Regions from separate parts of the Halomonas sp. SL18_1 genome, predicted to be linked through region 1. Evidence: riboswitches for the same ligand, from Rfam matches in the RefSeq annotation. Region 1 holds a riboswitch; the other holds the start of a gene.
What was found. Region 1 has a riboswitch for thiamine pyrophosphate ahead of ACSJDS_RS19510 (sodium:solute symporter family transporter). Riboswitches for the same ligand answer to the same signal wherever they lie in the genome.
Positions count from the first base shown of each region.

Region 2: linked by a shared signal. The riboswitch ahead of thiC (phosphomethylpyrimidine synthase ThiC) and the one ahead of ACSJDS_RS19510 (sodium:solute symporter family transporter) in region 1 are both predicted to bind thiamine pyrophosphate.

Region 1 is NZ_JBVTRK010000001.1:3,827,073-3,835,824, reverse strand. It holds gene ACSJDS_RS19525 (CoA-acylating methylmalonate-semialdehyde dehydrogenase) at 1-466, shown strand, start outside; gene ACSJDS_RS19520 (peroxidase-related enzyme) at 746-1,333, shown strand; gene ACSJDS_RS19515 (hypothetical protein) at 1,343-2,020, opposite strand; TPP riboswitch at 2,170-2,287, shown strand; partial or broken gene ACSJDS_RS19510 (sodium:solute symporter family transporter) at 2,277-3,633, shown strand; gene ACSJDS_RS19505 (TenA family protein) at 3,680-4,375, shown strand; gene ACSJDS_RS19500 (S8 family serine peptidase) at 4,462-5,481, opposite strand; gene ACSJDS_RS19495 (anti-sigma factor family protein) at 5,939-6,517, opposite strand; gene ACSJDS_RS19490 (hypothetical protein) at 6,728-7,018, opposite strand; gene ACSJDS_RS19485 (sigma-70 family RNA polymerase sigma factor) at 7,287-7,844, opposite strand; gene ACSJDS_RS19480 (hypothetical protein) at 7,860-8,042, opposite strand; gene ACSJDS_RS19475 (hypothetical protein) at 8,541-8,752, opposite strand, start outside.
Region 2 is NZ_JBVTRK010000001.1:1,443,714-1,452,465, reverse strand. It holds gene tenA (thiaminase II) at 85-753, shown strand; TPP riboswitch at 1,017-1,128, shown strand; gene thiC (phosphomethylpyrimidine synthase ThiC) at 1,204-3,093, shown strand; gene ACSJDS_RS07315 (hypothetical protein) at 3,239-3,691, shown strand; gene ACSJDS_RS07310 (Card1-like endonuclease domain-containing protein) at 3,574-4,443, shown strand; gene ACSJDS_RS07305 (HAD-IIB family hydrolase) at 4,604-5,524, opposite strand; gene ACSJDS_RS07300 (outer membrane beta-barrel protein) at 5,744-6,130, opposite strand; gene ACSJDS_RS07295 (EamA family transporter) at 6,329-7,261, opposite strand; gene ACSJDS_RS07290 (acetate/propionate family kinase) at 7,397-8,575, shown strand; partial or broken gene pta (phosphate acetyltransferase) at 8,572-8,752, shown strand, end outside.

The DNA.
Region 1 (8,752 bases):
CAAGCTGCTGGTGGACGGCCGCGGCTATGAGGTGTCGGGCTACGAGCACGGCAACTTCGTCGGGCCCACCGTCTTTGCCGACGTCAAGCCGGAGATGACCATCTATCGCGAGGAGATCTTCGGCCCGGTGCTCTGCGTGGTGACCGTCGACACCCTGGACGAGGCGATCGAGTTCATCAACGCCAACCCCAACGGCAACGGCACCTCCATCTTCACCAACTCCGGCTGGGTGGCGCGTCGCTTCGAGACCGACATCGACGTGGGCCAGGTGGGCATCAACGTGCCGATCCCGGTGCCGGTGGCCTACTTCAGTTTCACCGGCTCGCGGGGCTCGAAGCTGGGCGACCTGGGCCCCAACGGCAAGCAGGCCATCGCCTTCTGGACCCAGACCAAGACCGTCACGGCCCGCTGGTTCGAGCCGGAGAACGTCTCCAGCGGCATCAACAGCACCATCTCGCTGAGCTGATCCTGCCGCTCGGTGGCATCGCGGCCCCGCCTCGCAAGAGGCGGGGCCGCGTGCGTTTCGGTCCATGACTTCCGTGGCAGTCTTTCTGTGGGAGGCCGGCTCTGCCGGCGGTTCGACGCTTCGACGGATGGAGGCCGCAGGTCCCCTGCGGTGGCCGCCAACGGTCAGGCTGGCCGCCATGCCTTTCGGGTACGCCTGAGACGGAAATCGTATGGACAGCATGGTGACGTTGACGTTAACTGGAAGTTTCCAAGAACAATCGTCCAGTCAGGAGCCACCATGACCGCCCCCATCAGCCGCTTTCCGATACCCGAATCCATCGACGACCTGCCCGAGGACATCCGCGACGCCATGCTGGCGGTGCAGGAGAAGGCGGGATTCGTGCCCAACGTCTTTCTCATGCTGGCCCACCGGCCGGCGGAGTTCCGCGCCTTCTTCGCCTACCACGATGCGCTGATGGAGCGGGAATCCGACACCCTGACCAAGGCCGAGAAGGAGATGATCGTGGTGGCCACCAGCGCCCAGAATCGCTGCCTCTACTGCGTGGTGGCCCATGGCGCCCTGGTGCGGATCTACAGCAAGGACCCGCTGCTGGCCGACCAGGTGGCCATCAATCATCGGGTCGCGGGCCTGAGCGAGCGCCACCGGCTGATGCTCGATTTTGCCTTTCATAGCGGGCTGGAGGTGGGCGAGCTGACCGATGACTGGCAGACCCGCCTGATCGACGCGGGGTTCACCCTCGACGACATCTGGGACATCGGCGCCATTGCCGCCTTCTTCGGCATGTCCAACCGCCTGGTCACCCTGGCCGGCACCCCGCCCAACGACGAGTTCTACCTGATGGGCCGAGTGCCGCGGGAGCGGTAGTGCGGGTGATCAGGCCTTGGCGATCGCTTCCTTGAGCAGCTGTAGCGCCGGCGCCAGCTGGCTTTCGTGCAGCACCAGCACGGTCGCGCCGCTTTCTCCCTCGACGGGCGCAACCACGGCGAATTCGCCCTCTTCCAGATGGAACTCGTGGATCTCGCGCGGGCCGTCCGGGGTCTCGCAGTGGATGGAGCGGTAGGTGTCGTCCTCGCCATAGATGAGGCGGTGGTAGACCTTGAAGAAGGTGTAGAGGTACAGCCCTTGGGGAAAGGCGGGCCAGCGGGCGGGGATGGTGCGGGTCTCCTCGTCCAGGGACTGGCCGCCGGCTTCGGCCCGTGCGATGGCCTCATCCAGCGGGGCGGCCAGCAGGGAGGCGGCATCGTAGGGCAGCGGCTGCTGGGCCTGAAAGGCCTGCCGATAGCGCTCGGCCACCTGCTGCATGTCGCCGAGCGAGCCGATGGGGTGATCGCTGTGCTTCAGGTCGGCGGGCTCGAAGCCGCCGTTTTCCCAGCCGTGAATGACTCGCAGCGTCAAGTTGCCGTTCGTCATGGGGGCCAGCACCAGCGCTTGGATGGCGACCCGCAGATGCAGTAGCCGCTCGATGACCGGATTCTCGAAGGCGCTGTAGGGGTCGGCAAAGATGGCGTGCAGGCGGCAGGTGGCGTGTTCCTTGGCTTCACGGTAGGGCATGGGCGTGTCTCGTGTCGGGGCAGGACGGCGGGCATCGGCCGCCAGTATGAGCATTCGCGCCTGCCGATGGAAGGCCACGACGGCTTTACAGTCGGCATCTGAGGGTCGATGATGACGTTCCGGCATAGACCGGGCTCAATCCACGAATATTCTGTCGCCAGGGGAGTCCCGCCAGCTGCTTCGGCACTGGGGGCTGAGAGGGCCAAGCGCCGACCCTGGAACCTGATCCGGTTCATACCGGCGGAGGAAGCGCGACATGCCCTACCTGACGTCTGCCGTGCTCGGCGCGGCGCTCTTGTGCTTTGCATTCCTGGGCCTGCGGGCCCGCCGGGCCGACGGCCTGCTCGATGACTACGTCACCGCCCGCAACTCCCAGGGCGCCCAGGCCATCGGGCTGTCGTTCCTGGCCTCCAGCATGGGGGCCTGGATCCTCTTCGCGCCGCCGGAGATCGGCGCCTTCGTGGGGCCGGTGGCGCTGGCCGGCTACGCCATCGGCTCGTCGTTGCCGTTCCTGGTGCTGGGGCTCTACGGCCCGGCGATCCGCCGCCATCTGCCGAAAGGGCGCAGTATCGGCGAATTCGCCGAGTCCTGCTACGGTGCCGGAGTGCGGCGATGGGTCTCCTTCGTCTCGGTGGCCTACATGGCGATCTTCCTGGCCGCCGAGCTCACCGCCATCGGTGCCATCGCCGCGCTGCTCTCGGACGTGTCCCCGGCGCTGGTGATCCTCGGGGTGGCAGTGGTCACCCTGGTCTACACCACCCTGGGCGGGCTGCGGGCGAGCCTTGCCACCGACCGCTGGCAGGCCTGGCTGCTGCTGGCCTTGCTGCTGGTGGTGGGCGGTGTGGCCTGGTGGTGGCTGCCGCCCATGCCCGCCGGGGCGGTGATGCCAACCATTCCTACCGGTAACGCGCTCTCCGTGGCGCTGACCCTGGTGATCGCCGTCACCGCGGCCAACCTCTTCCACCAGGGCTACTGGCAGCGGGTGTGGGCGGCCGAGGATGACCGCGCCCTGGCCCGCGGGGCCCTGCTGGGCGGGGCAAGCACCCTGCTGGTGGTGATGGCTATCGGCGGCCTGGGTATGCTGGCGGCCATGCATGCGCTCCCCTTGGGTGAGCCGCCGATTCCCTTCTTCGCGCTGCTCTCCGCCGCGCCGGCCTGGCTGGGTGTTCCGGCCCTGGTGCTGGCGGTCACCCTGGTGGCCTCCAGCGTCGATACCCTGCAGAACGCCATCGCCTCCATGGCGGTGGCCAGCTCCGGCCGGCGCGGGCTCTCGGTGCGGGCGGCGCGGCTGGCCACGGTGGCGCTGATGCTGCCGGTGGTGTGGGTGGCCCTGCAGGGCTTCTCGGTGCTGCGTCTCTTCCTGATCGCCGACCTGCTGTGTGCGGCCATCCTGCTGCCGGTGCTGCTGGGCCTGTGGCGGCGCATGTCGCCGCTGGCGGCGGTAGCCGGCGGCGTGGCGGGCCTGACTAGGCGCGATCGTGCCTGGCTGGATCAGCCTGGGCAGCCTCTCCGCCGGCGTGCTCGCCGCCACCTTTCCGGACAGCATCCCGACCCTGGCGCCTTTCCTCGGCGCGCTGGTCGCCTCCACGCTGGTCAGCCTGCTGGTCGCCTGGCGGCGTCCGGGGGCGAGATTCGAACCACCCTCAAGGGAGATGCCCTGTGACGACACGCTCCGACTGGAATGCCTGGGCGGCGCAACAGGCAGCGCCGCGAATCACCGACTGGCTGCGCGAGCTCAGCGAGCCCGACTGGTCCGCCACCGTGAACCACCCGCTCTTCGATGCGATGGCCGAGGGGCGCCTTTCCGGTGACGATTTTGCCGCCTATATGGTGCAGGACTACGGCTTCGTCGACCCCTTCACCGCCCTGATCGGCTTCGCCATCGGCCGCGCGCCGAGCATGTCGGACCGGGTGGTGCTGGGACAGTTCATGGGCATGCTGACCAGCGACGAGAACAACACCTTCCAGCGCACCTTCGAGGCCTTCGAGGTGCCCGAGTCCCAGCGCGAGGCGCCGGACCACCTGCCCGAGACCCGGGACTTCCAGGCGCTGCTGCGCGAGACCGGCCGCACCGGCGACTACGCGGAGATACTGGCCGCCCTGGTGGTCACCGAGTGGATCTACCTGGAGTGGGCGCTGCGGGTCACCCGAGCCGAGGGGCTGCACCCGCTGGTGGGGGAGTGGATCGACCTGCACGACAACCCCGCCTTTCAGGACTTCGTGGCCTGGCTGCGCCGCCGCCTGGACGAGGAAGCGGAGGCGCTCGATGACGCCGCTTTCAGCCGCATGGCCGAATGCTTCCGCGAGACCGTGGCGAAGGAACGCGCCTTCCATGACGCCGTGATGCCGCGCTGAGTCGTTTCTACAGCGTGCAGCTCAAGCGCCAGATGGCGCACATGCTGGATGCCACAGCGTCTTGAACTGGCAGTGCATCACCTGAGTCATCCGCATTCGCTTGGCCAGCGTATCAGGCCCCAGCCGTATCGGGTGTCCTTTCCTGGAGGGCCGAGATCGATTGCCGATTCACGTGCATGTTCCAGCCAGTTGTCGCCCAGTTGCTGTGCGGCCAGCAGCGAGGCAAGCACGAAGGGGGTCGCAAGGGAGGTGCCGGATCGGTAGGCGGTGCCGTTCGCAGAGGCCACCCAGATGTCCACGCCGGGGGCGGAAAAGTCGATATAGGCGCCGTGGTTGGCGCGCCGGTAAGGGCGTCCGTTCGCATCCACGGCGGTGGCCGCGACCACGCCCGGAAAGGCCGCCGGGTAAACGGCGGGACCTTCCGGGCCGAGGTTGCCGGCGGCCGCCACCAGCAGAATGTCCTCGGCGAGCAGTCGCTGGAGTATCTCGTCGAGGATACGGTTTTCCCGCCCGCCCAGGCTAAGGTTGATGGCGTCAACTTGCTGACCCATAAGCCAGTCCATTCCCCTGGCGAGGGTGTCGGTGGTGGTCTCAATGTCGTTGCCCCGCTGGCGAAAGACGGCGGCGACGGAAATCGCGGCTTCCCGCATCATGGGCGTAAATCCCTGGTCCGGGTCGCCGACCCAGAGGCTAGCGATCGCCGTGCCGTGGTCGCCGGGTGCGGGTGTCGGGCCAGCGAGTTGCGTCATGTCGATCGAGCGCCCCGCTAAGGCAGGATGTGCGAGGTTCACGGCGGTATCCAGCAGGCCGACTCGGACATTGGCAAGGCAAGCCGTGGCTCCCGTCGACAGGCCGATCATCGCCTGCCCATAGCGTTGCCGAGGGCCGGCCATCAGCCGATAGCGGTGGTTGAGGTCCAGTTGCAAGTCTGGGAACTCTCGCTGAATTTCTGCTAGCAGCATCAGGGTGTCCGCTCCGGCTGGCAGGCGGAAGACACTTACCACTAGCCCCAGCCGTTCCAGTGCCTGGCGGCTCTTGATTCGCAACTGGTAGCCCGCCAGTTCGCGAGCCCCTGCCATGGCCCCGGGCATGTCATGGCTGATCATAACCAGCTCCCCAGGCTCGAAATCGAGACTCTCGCTTGCCGGGACCAGGCCGGTAACGGCCATCGGCTCCGTGTCCACGACGGAGGGCCGGGCGGGGGTATCAGGGTGGAAGGGCCCTGGCCCACCAAGCTGCCGCCGCGCTCCACTCGCGGGCGGTCAGGCTGGGTTTCCCGGGGTGGTGGTACGGGGTCGGGTGGCGGCCGTATCGCGGGCTCCGGGTCGGCCTCTCGCCGTTCGGTTTCCTGGTCGGCTCGGCGGCTGACCGCGGAGTCGGACGCCTCTTGGCGAGTCTCGGTCACCACGTTCTCGAGCAGGGGACGTGCCATGTCGCGGCGCTCGGGATTGCTATCCTGGCCCTGGGCAACCCCGGCCATCAGCAGCAGGGCGCCTGCCATCAGCCAGGCTGCAGGACCCGGACTGAGCCAAGAGTGTGCCGAATCGGCGCTGTCAGGGTGGCTCACGGTTCGCTCACCTCCTCGACAAAGGGCAGCGCCTGGAGTTCTTGTTTCAGGGTGTCACTATCGCTATGCGTTGGCAGCAGAATGGTATAGAGGCCCAGGGCACCGGGACCATCGATGATGCGTGCCTCTCGTGAGCCCAGGCTGTCGCGGATCTGTTCGGCGGTGGCGCTATCGTGAAAGGCGATCCGCAAGCGCGGCCCCTCATGGAGGGGATCACCGGAGAGCGGAGCCCAGTCGCTTCCCGAGGGCGTGCTCAACTGAAAGCCGGTCTGGACGGCCAGCAGCAGGCAGGCCGTCAGGGCCAAGGGTTTCCAGTAGCGTCGACTGCCGGCAACCGTAGGTTGGCTCGCAGCGGCCTCGCGGCGAACGTCCCTCTTCAGTCGGGCCAAGCCGAGTGATACCGGAGGCGAGTCGCTCGTCTGCTGCAGGCTCATTTGCAGGGCCTCCAGCCACTCGACCTCCTTCGCCAAGTCGGGGTCTTCCGACAGCGCCCGCTCCACTTGGCGGCGCTCCTCGTCGGAGAGGCGGCCATTCACGTAGAGGGGCAATTTTTCTTCGACAGTGTTTCTGTCCATGGCCTTCATTCCCGCTAGATGGCTTGTGGGCGCCTGTGGTGACACCACAGACCCAGAATACCTTGTGGTTGGTGGCCAGACCCTGGCCCTGGCCCACTTCACGCAACGTTCAGCAAGGTGTTACTGAGTAGGTCGCTGGCAGTGAAAGGGACGTTCAATGTCGGGTGGTCGGTTGCGTCGGGTTTGAACCGTTTCGCGGGAAGCGACGACTCAAGGCATGTACCACCCACAAACAATGAGGATCACATCATGAAACTCCTTTCCATGAAAAGCGGCGCCTTTACCTGTCTGACTGCTGGATGGCTTCTGGCGGCATCGCTGGGTGCCCATGCCGCCCCGACGGTCGAGGTCGACAAGGAGCGTAGGCACTTGGCCGACTTGTATATGGAATGCGCTGACGGTACTCGGATCTACGCGCTTCAGGGTGGACTGCTTCATCCTGAACTGTGCGACGATCACGGTGGCGTCAAGGGGGGCGGTGGCGGCATTGGTGGTGGGCATAATCCCCGATCCGGCCGGGAACCGTTGCCCCCGTTGAGCTCGAGCGAAATGTTCTGGGGGGCCGCCCGGGCGGTGGTTATACGGATGATCCGGTAGATGCCCAGGACTACAACTCCACGCGTTCCAACAAAAGGGAAAATTGACCTCACCCCCCCTCGTCCTGGTGAATGGGATATCCCCAACAGGTGACATGGAGCAGGTTACGCCCAGCAGCCTCGGATATACGGGAGCGGAGTTGGCGATTTGCCGGCATGGCTGTCCATGGCCTTCATTCCACTCCCGTTTCGGCGCTAGCCAGATGCTGCTTGATCAGCTTCTTGGCATGATAGACGCGGGATTTCACTGTCCCCTCGGGGATATCGATGATCCGGCTGATCTCCTCGTAGTTGAGTTCCTCGAAAAAGACCAGATGAAGGATTTCCCTATGCTCGGGCGACAACCTGGCCATGCCCCTTGCCAGGCGCTGCCTGTCCCGGGCAGCCAGGGTCAGGGCTTCGATATCGGCCCCCGGGGAGTCATCGATCATGGTCTCTTCCAGCTCGGTGGTCCGTCGACGCCCCTGCTGGCGCCAAAGATCCAGTACCTTGTGGTTGGCGATGCCCAGTAGCCAGGTCGTGACTCTGGCCCGCTTCTCGAAACGGCCGGCAGAGCGCCAGACATCCAGCATGGTGTCATTGAGCAGGTCGCTGGCCGTGAAGGGGTCGTTCAATTTCGACAGAAGGAAGTGATAAACGCGCTTCTGATGACGTCGGTAAAACTCGCTCAGAGCCGGCATGTCCTGGTCGGCGATGGCGGCGATCAGCTCACTATCCGGGCGGTCATCCATGGCAACCTCGGGGTGTCAGGGGGCGTGAAGAATGGCCTCGAGAGGGCTTGCGGCCACCACCCGGCCTTGCGCATCCAGGGCGATCAGCCGCCAGTAGTAGCGCTTGTCGGGCTCCAGGTGGCTGAGGAGGGATCGGCTCGGAGAGGTCAAGTTGCGTCTGCCATCGACGACCTGGCCGGTGACGGGGGCGAGATCCAAGTATACCGGCTGGAATCGGCTGTCTCCGGCACGGCCCTCGGGGAATACATCGACTCCCATGGCCTTTGGCCAGCGGTCGTAGAACTCAAGCTGATAGGCATGGCTACCCACTACCGGGTGCCAGCGAAATCGGGTCTGCGTATCCAGCGGATTGGCAGATTCCGGGGGAAGGCGTTCAGGGTGGGAACCCGCCCCTCTCTGCAGAGCTCCCTCGCTGACGCGATAGCTCAGCGTGGGCAATCCCTCTATCTCGGTGGGGGAGAAAACGCAGCCTGACCCGGTGTATGCCAGGGGTATCGCTGGGTAGTGGGGGCGAGGTCAGTATCATCTCTCGACCGCCTCCCAGGTACTGGCGGACATGGGCCAGCGGGGCATAGAGAGGTTGCCCGCGCGTGCTGGCAGGCGTTGCCACCTCCCAGATGGCATTGACGATGCCGGCCCCCTGATAGCGTATGCGGGCAGTCGCCTGGAGCGGCTCATCCGGCCGCAGGGTCTCGGTCAGGCTGCCGCGATCGAAAAGAGGCTGACGCGCTGAATGGTCACGCCGGTGGCCGAGGGGGCAGCGTCCTCGGGGATGGGGCCGCTGCGACCCGGAATGCCCTGCTGGAGGGTGACCACCTGCACCCCGGTCATTGGCTCGGATCCCTCCAGGGCGAACTGACGAACATAGAAGATTTGTCGTTCGCCCAGGCTGGCAGCCTGCTGGCTGA
Region 2 (8,752 bases), 2.4 Mb from region 1:
CCCGCGACGCCCTCCCCGATCCTCGCCTTCCCCACCCGCTTCGCTGCGCTCTCACCGGGTCGTCACCGACCAGCGGAGACGCCCATGGGCTATCGCTTCGACGACCTGACCGACGCCATCCACGACGACTGGCGTGCCTACATCGAACACGACTTCGTGCGCTCCCTGGGCGCCGGCACCCTGTCCGAAGACGCCTTTCGCCACTACCTGAAGCAGGACTACCTCTTCCTGATCCACTTCGCCCGGGCCTACGCCCTGGCCGCCTACAAGAGCCCGACGCTTTCCGATTTGCGCCAGGCTCACGAGGGGCTCAAGGCGATCGTCGACCTGGAGCTGGGCCTGCATGTGAGCTACTGCCGCGACTGGGGCATCACGGAGGAAGAGCTCGCCGAGCTCCCCGAGGCCCGGGCGACCCTGGCCTATACCCGCTACGTGCTGGACACCGGCAACCGCGGCGACCTGCTCGACCTGCACGTGGCCCTGGCCCCCTGCCTGGTGGGCTACGGCGAGATCGCCAATTGGCTGAATGGCCGGCCCGACACCGTTCGCGGCGAGGCCAACCCCTATGACGCCTGGATCGCCATGTACGAGAGCCAGGAGTTCCAGGCCGCCATGCGCGCCGAGCGCGAATGGCTCGACAGCCGCCTGGCCGACGTCACGCCGGCGCGCTTCGCTGAGCTGACCCGCATCTTCCGCGATGCCACGCGCCTCGAGATCGACTTCTGGCAGATGGGGCTGGATCGCAGCGACTGACGGTCTGGCCCCACAGAAAGACCCGCTCTGGTGCTGGTCACGCCAGACGCGGTAGGCAAGATGTAACTTGCCTAAGCAATAGTTCCAAGGCTGTCGCAGTTGGCGACAGCGAAGGGCGCCGGGGACAAGCTAGAGAGGAGGTCCTACGCCATGGATGGCGTCGGTAGCGTACAGGGAGGTATTCACAGCGCCTCCTCTCAGGCTTGTTGCCGGATCAGCCCCAAGCGATGGAGCTATCTGCGATAACCCTGAGCAATCGACCACCACGCTTGACGGGGTGCCGTTGAAAACGGCTGAGATCATGCGCTGGCAAGCATGGATCCCGTTGAACCTGAACTGGCTAGGACCAGCGTAGGGATCAAGCGACATGCAGCGGGGCCCAGGTGCCGCCCCCTGCCCCTGTCCTCCCAGCTGTCCTCCCTGACGACAACTCCCAAGGGAGAACATCCAATGAGCAAGACCGCCCACTTCCTCGCCGAGACCGCCCAGGTCGACGAGGCCGCCATCCAGCCGCTGCCCGGCTCGCGCAAGATCTACGTCGAGGGCTCACGCCCCGATATCCGCGTGCCCTTCCGCGAGATCGCGCTCTCCCCGACCAAGACCTCCGGGTCCGACGAGGAGAACCCGCCGCTGCTGGTCTACGACACCTCCGGCCCCTACACCGACCCCGAGGTCAGCAATGACCTGCGCCGCGGCCTACCCGAACTGCGTCGCGCCTGGATCGAGGAGCGCGGCGACACCGAGTTCCTCGACGGCCCCACCTCCGAGTACGGAAAGCGCCGCGCCAACGACCCGACGCTGGCCCCGCTGCGCTTCGACCTGACCCGTACGCCAAGACGCGCGAAGGCAGGCAAGAACGTCACCCAGCTGCACTACGCTCGCCAGGGGATCATCACCCCGGAGATGGAATTTATCGCCATCAGGGAAAATCAGCGTCGGCAAGCGCTGGGCACCGAGGAGGTCGAGCGGATTCTGGGCCACCAACATCCCGGCCAGGGCTTCGGCGCCCGCCTGCCGGAAGAGATCACCCCAGAATTCGTGCGCGCCGAGGTGGCCGCCGGCCGGGCGATCATCCCCTGCAATATCAACCACCCGGAGTCCGAGCCGATGATCATCGGCCGCAACTTCCTGGTGAAGATCAACGGCAACCTGGGCAACTCGGCGGTGACCTCCTCCATCGAGGAGGAGGTCGACAAGATGACCTGGGGCATCCGCTGGGGCTCGGACACCATCATGGATCTCTCCACCGGCCAGAACATCCACGAGACCCGGGAGTGGATCATCCGCAACGCCCCGGTGCCCATCGGCACGGTGCCGATCTACCAGGCCCTGGAGAAGGTCAAGGGCGTGGCCGAGGACCTCACCTGGGAGGTGTTCCGCGACACCCTGATCGAGCAGGCCGAGCAGGGCGTGGACTACTTCACCATCCACGCCGGCGTACTGCTGCGCTATGTGCCGCTCACCGCCAAGCGTGTCACCGGCATCGTCTCCCGCGGCGGCTCGATCATGGCCAAGTGGTGCCTCTATCACCACCAGGAGAGCTTCCTCTACACCCACTTCGAGGAGATCTGCGAGATCTGCAAGCGCTACGACGTGGCCTTCTCCCTGGGCGACGGCCTGCGCCCCGGCTCGGTGGCCGACGCCAACGACGAGGCGCAGATGGCCGAGCTCAAGACCCTCGGCGAGCTGACCCACATCGCCTGGAAGCACGACGTCCAGGTGATGATCGAAGGCCCCGGTCACGTGCCCATGCATCTCGTGAAGGAGAACATGGACAAGCAGCTCGAATACTGCGACGAGGCGCCCTTCTATACCCTCGGCCCGCTGGTCACCGATATCGCCCCGGGGTATGACCACATCACCTCCGGCATCGGCGCGGCGATGATCGGCTGGTACGGCTGCGCCATGCTCTGCTACGTCACGCCCAAGGAGCACCTGGGCCTGCCCAACAAGGACGACGTCAAGACCGGCATCATCACCTACAAGATCGCCGCCCACGCGGCGGATCTCGCCAAGGGGCATCCTGCAGCGCAAAGGCGTGACAACGCGCTCTCCAAGGCGCGCTTCGAGTTCCGCTGGGAGGATCAGTTCAGCCTGGGCCTCGACCCGGACACCGCCCGGGAGTACCACGACGAGACCCTGCCCAAGGACTCGGCCAAGGTGGCCCACTTCTGCTCCATGTGCGGCCCCAAGTTCTGCTCCATGAAGATCAGCCAGGAGGTGCGCGACTACGCCGCCGAGAAAGGGCTTAACGGCGACCAGGAAGCGGTGATGAAGGGCATGGAGGAGCAGGCGGAGAAGTTCCGCCAGGAGGGCGCCGAGCTGTACAAGGAGGTGTAGACAGGCAAAAGTCTCTCGACAGCGCCGGCCCTCGGGCCGGCGTTTTTTTTGCTGCAATGGCGACAGACGGTCTGCCTGAGATAGCCTGTCCTCATGAAGGCGCCCCCTCGCCCGGGTTGGTCGCCGCCGTAGAAGGAACCAGGCCATGCCCCACCTGCACATCGCGCTGGTCAACGAGCATCCCGAGCGCACCCTGATCCCGCTGCTGCAGCTGCGACCCGAGCGGATCGTGCTGGTGGCCTGCCAACGCGGGCAGCAGGCCGCCGAGCGGCTGCGCATCCTGCTTCAGCACGAGTTGCCCGAGGCCCACGAGATCCGGCTGCACGAGGGCCTGCCCAGGGCGACCCGCAGCGCACCGCCGAGCTGGCCCTGGCGCTGGCCCGGGAGCTGGCCGCTCAGCAGCGCGACGTCCCGCCCCTTGAGGTCACCTGCGACCTGGCCGGCGGCGACCGCCTCACGGCACTGCTGTTCCAGCAAGCCATGCGCCTCTGCGGCGCCGACTGCCTCCATCTCGACCCCGAACGCAACGTCATCCACCGCCTCGGCCCGTCGCTCGATCCCGGCTCCCTCCGGCATCTGCCGATCAGCGCGGTACTGACGGCCGACCACATCCTGCAGGTCCACGGACGAAAGCGCATCCGCGCCGCTTCGGACGGGGCCGAGTGGCAGCAAGCCGTGGCGGCCCGGCGGCCCCTGACCCGTTTCCTGGCCCATCAGGCGCCGCGCATCGCGCCGCTGCTCGGCGAACTCAAGGCGCTACTGGCAACGGCAAGCCCATCGGCGGGAGAGCACGACACCTCACACCTGCTGACCCACACGCCACTCTTTCCCGAAACCGACGCCCTGCAGCAGCTCGGCGAAGCGGGACTGATCGACTGGTCACAGGAGCAACCCCGGGCACTGAGCGTGACCACTCCGGCCGCGGCCCACTACCTGTCGGGCGGCTGGCTCGGCGAATACGCCTGGCTGTGCGCTCGGGAGGCCGGGCTGGCGCGAGTCTGCGCCGAGGCCCATGTGATCGACCTCAGCGGACGCCACAACGACGAACCCACGGTGTTCCACTGTCTGGCCGTGCACCACAACCGAACGCTGATCCTCGAGTGCCTTGAGCGACCCGATGACGATGCCGCGGTGCTGCATCGCCTCTACGAGCTGGCCGAACACGGCGACGAACTCGGCGCCACCCGGGTACTGCTGACCGACGCCGCCCTGGGCAGCGCCGAGCGGCGCGAATCCCACCTGCGCCGCGCCCAGCGGCTCCAAGTCGCGGTATTGGAGGGCCCGGAGCTCACCCGGCTGCCGGCCAGCCTCCGGCAGTGGAGGGAGAACGGCCAGTGGCCTGAGAGCTAGGAGCCTGTCGGACTTAACGCTGACCTGCTACGAAACCCGGGCTTTCGGCCAATTTCATTCGATCTGAATCGTTAAATAGCGCGCTATTCGCCTCATCAGATCGATAAACTTGTCTCGAAATCCGTGTTCCTCGCGACGATCGGTCAAATCCGACAGGCTCCTAGGCGGCGCGAGCCGCCCTCGGCATCAGCCGGCTGTCGGTTCGCCCCCACCAGTGGGCCACTCCCTCGGCCCAGCCGGCAGGCCCCATGGCCGCGGTCCGATAGAGGGCCGGATGGGCCGGCTCGACGGCAAGCCCGTGGCGGCTGCGGATCACCACCGCCTGATCCATTGCTTCGAGCATGCCGACATCGTTGGGCCCATCCCCGAGCCCCAGCGTCTGCGGGCGGCGGCCCCGCAGGGCCGTGAAGCGCCCCAGCAGCCACTCCACGGCGCATCCCTTGTCGACCTGGCCGGTGACATACCAGAAGCGCTCGCCGCGCAGCAGGCTGAGGCCATCCCCCGCCAGCCCCTCTCGCAAGGCTTCGAGCTGGGCGTCATCGCCGTGCCACAGTAGCGGCTCGCTGCCCTCGCGCATGCGCGCCAGACGCGCTTCGGCCTCATCGACCTCGGCCACCTCCATCAGCCGCGCCAGGGCGATCTCGCTGGTCAGGGTGAACTCCGCTCCCAGGCGCTTGCGCCAGACCGAGAGCCGCTTGCGAATGAAGGCGATATCCACCCCCAGGGTCTTGACCGAGACCCCGTCTGGGCCGGGAGATCGCTCCAGCCGCGCATGGCACCAGGCCGGCGGCAGCCCGACCACGGCACCGTTCTCGGCGATAAAGGGCGTATCGGCGAGCCCCAGGGACAGGCGCAGCGGCGCCAGCTCGTGGCGCGTCCTGCAGGTCACGGGAATCACCGGCACCCCGTGCTGCTTGAGGCGGGCAAGCCAAGGGTGCGCCAGGGCCCCGTCGCGGCTACGCGGGCCCAGCAGCGACCCGTCCAGGTCGGTAAACAGCAGCCGCGGCGTCAGGGCGTCCCGGACAGGCGCCTTGCGGCTGGCGGCGTCTGGCAAAGCGGCGGACAGGGTGTCGGTCGGCATGGCATCACCTTCGTGGAGAAGAATCACCCTATGACCTTGCAGGTAGCATGCCAACCTGCGGCTGGGCGACAGGCCACGCCGAGCGGGCCAGTGCGCCGATGTCGCTGCCTTATGGAGAGGCAGCGCACCTCGAGAGCGCACCAAAATAGCGCAAGACCGACGCAAAGCGCCCCCGACACCGAGGGCGTCGAGGGCGCAGGCGAAGCGCGGGGAGTCGCTTCAGAACCGGAAGCGCACACCCACGCTGGCGGCATCGAAGGTGCCGTCAGACTTGTCCAGGTAGCGCATATAGTCAGCGCCGACTGCCAGGTTAGGCGCCACGTCGAACTCCGCCCCGGCCCCGTAGGAGAAGTCGCTCTCACGATCCACGTCGAAGTCCACCTCGGTCACCCCGGCCAGGCCGTAGAGCCGAAACTCTTGGGAGATCGGCACGATGCCCTTGGCATAGGCGCCCACCAGGTAGTCGAGTTCGACAGGGCCATCCGACCCGCCGGTGCCCAGGTGGCCTTCCACGGCGAAGAACTCATTGAACTGGGCGCCGCCGCGCAGGCGCAGGCCAACGCTGTCGCGACTGGGCGCACCGTCGGGATTGATTTCCCAGAACATCGCATCGCCCCCAACGTAGGGTTGGGGTAGAGGGGCTGCTGGGCCTGGGCGGTGGTAGCGAAAGCACCCGCCAGCAGCAGCGCGGAAATCGATGTAACGGCAACGGTTTTCATGGTCTACCTCCAATTAGGAAACGGTGTTTCCCTACGCAGCCCCCATTTTGGTACAGGGACCGTCCCCGTGCAAGACTCAAGTCGCTCAGCCCTGTCGCGACAGGCTCAGCACCACGATGCCGCCCAGTACGATAGCGCCGCCCAGCAGCTGCACGGCCGAGAGCATCTGCCCCAGCACCAGGTAGCCCAGCGCCAGCGAGGCCACCGGCTCGACGTTCATCACCGGGGCATTGCGCGCCATATCCAGCCGCGGCACGCTGATGAACAGCACGGAGAAGGCCACGCTGTAGAGCACCGCCAGGGCGGCGAGCCCCGTCCAGCCGGTTGCGGAAGCCGGCAGCGCCATGCCACCGGGCACCAGGCTCAGTGCACCGGCCAGCAGCATAGCGACCAGCACCGTGAGCATGGTCAGCAGGCTGCGCAGGGTGCTGCCCACCGCCGCGAGATGGTGCTCGGTGATCCACAGGGCGCCGGCCAGCCCCGCTGCGGCAATCAGCCCGAAAACCACGCCCGAGCGCCAGTCCGGCCCCATGGCCTCGGGATCGGCCAGCCAGGCCGGCACGTCGAGCACTACCACCAGCCCGGCGAGGATCACCGCCATGATCAGGGCGGCACGCAGAGTGGGGCGCGGGCCGCCCAGGGCCCAGGTCAACAGCGCCAGCTGGATGGGGAAGGTGTTCATCAACAGCAGCGCCACTACCACCGGAATCCGCGCTACCGCCGAATAGAGCATCAGGCTCTGCAGGGCGATCAGCGCCCCCACCGCCAGCTGCCAGGGCCACGTCGCTCTCGGCAGCGCCAGGCGCTTGCCCTGGGCCAGAAACAGCGCCGAGAGCACCGCCAGGGCCACCGCCGAGCGCACCAGCACCGCCAACAACAGGCCGGTGCCGTCATCGAAGGCCAGCCGGGCGGCGACATGATTGCCGGCAAACAGCGTCGCCACGCTGGCCAGGAGCAGCACGGCAAGATGGCGCGGAAGCGGTCCCGAGGCGGCCTGGGTCGCAGTGGATGTCGACATGTCCGGGTGTCCTTGGGGTTTCGACGAACCGCTCAGCATGCCAGCCTTGCCAGGAGAAGACGACTCCTGGCACTCCCTGCTGCAACGCAACACATGGTAGACTAAGGTCTAAATCAACCCCTCAGCGGAGACTCGATGAACGCACCGGTGCTGGTCATCAACTGCGGTTCCTCCTCGATCAAGTATGCCCTGGTGCCGGCCACCGCCGACCAGCCGAGGCTGGCCGGTCTGGCCGAGCGGCTGGGCAGCAGCGACGCCCGTCTCAAGGGCACCGACAGCCGGGGTGAGGCCTACACCCAGGCGCTGCCCGGCGCCGATCACACCGCCGCCCTTGAGGCGATACTGGCGCGCCTGGAGGGCCGGCGGCCCGGCGCCGTGGGCCACCGCATCGTCCACGGCGGCGAGCGCTTCACCCGTGCCGCCCGCATCGACGATGAGGTCGTGGCCGCCATCGAGGCCACCGCCACGCTGGCCCCGCTGCACAATCCCGCCAACCTGCAGGGCATCGCGGCCACCCGCCAGGTGTTCGCCGAGCTGCCCCAGGTGGCGGTCTTCGATACCGCCTTCCACCAGACCCTGCCGCCCCACGCTTACCGCTACGCCCTGCCCGAGGCGCTCTATCGCGATCACGGCATCCGCCGCTACGGGTTCCACGGCACCAGCCACGCCTACGTCAGCCAGCGTGCGGACGCCTTGAGCGGCCTGACAGGCGGCGGCTGGCTGACCGCCCACCTAGGCAACGGCTGTTCCACCGCCGCGGTGTGGGAGGGCCAGAGCCGCGATACCAGCATGGGTCTGACGCCTCTGGAAGGCCTAGTGATGGGCACCCGCAGCGGCGACGTGGACCCGGGCCTGCACGCCCACCTGGCGCGCCAGCTGGGCTGGAGCCTGGCGCGCATCGACGAGGTGCTCAACCGCGGCAGCGGCCTGCTGGGCCTTTCGGGGCTGACCAATGACATGCGCGAACTGGAGGTCGCCGCCGACGAGGGCCACGCCGCAGCGGCACTCGCCATCGAGGTGTTCTGCTACCGCATCGCCAAGTCCCTGGCCGCCCTCTCCTGCGCCCTGCCCCGCCTGGACGGCATCGTCTTCACCGGCGGCATCGGCGAGAACTCGCCGCAGGTCCGCACGCGGGTGGTCGCGGCACTGCCCCACTTCGGCTGTTGCCTGGACGCCGCCGCCAACGCCGCCACTATTCGCGGCGGGGAAGGCCGCATCGACGCCGGCGGCCCTCAGCTGTGGGTGATTCCCACCGATGAAGAGGGGCGCATCGCCGACGAAACCCGCCAGCTTCTCCAGGAGGGTCATGCATGACTCCGCGTAACGCCCGTCCCCAGCCCCAGGTCTTGCTGATGGTGCCCACCAGCGAAGGCGTCGGCCTGACCTCGGCCAGCCTGGGCCTGATCCAGGCGCTGGACACCGTCGGCCTGAAGGCCGGCTTTCTCAAGCCGTTTCGCCAGGACGAGCTCAACGGCCCCGGCCCCGACCGCT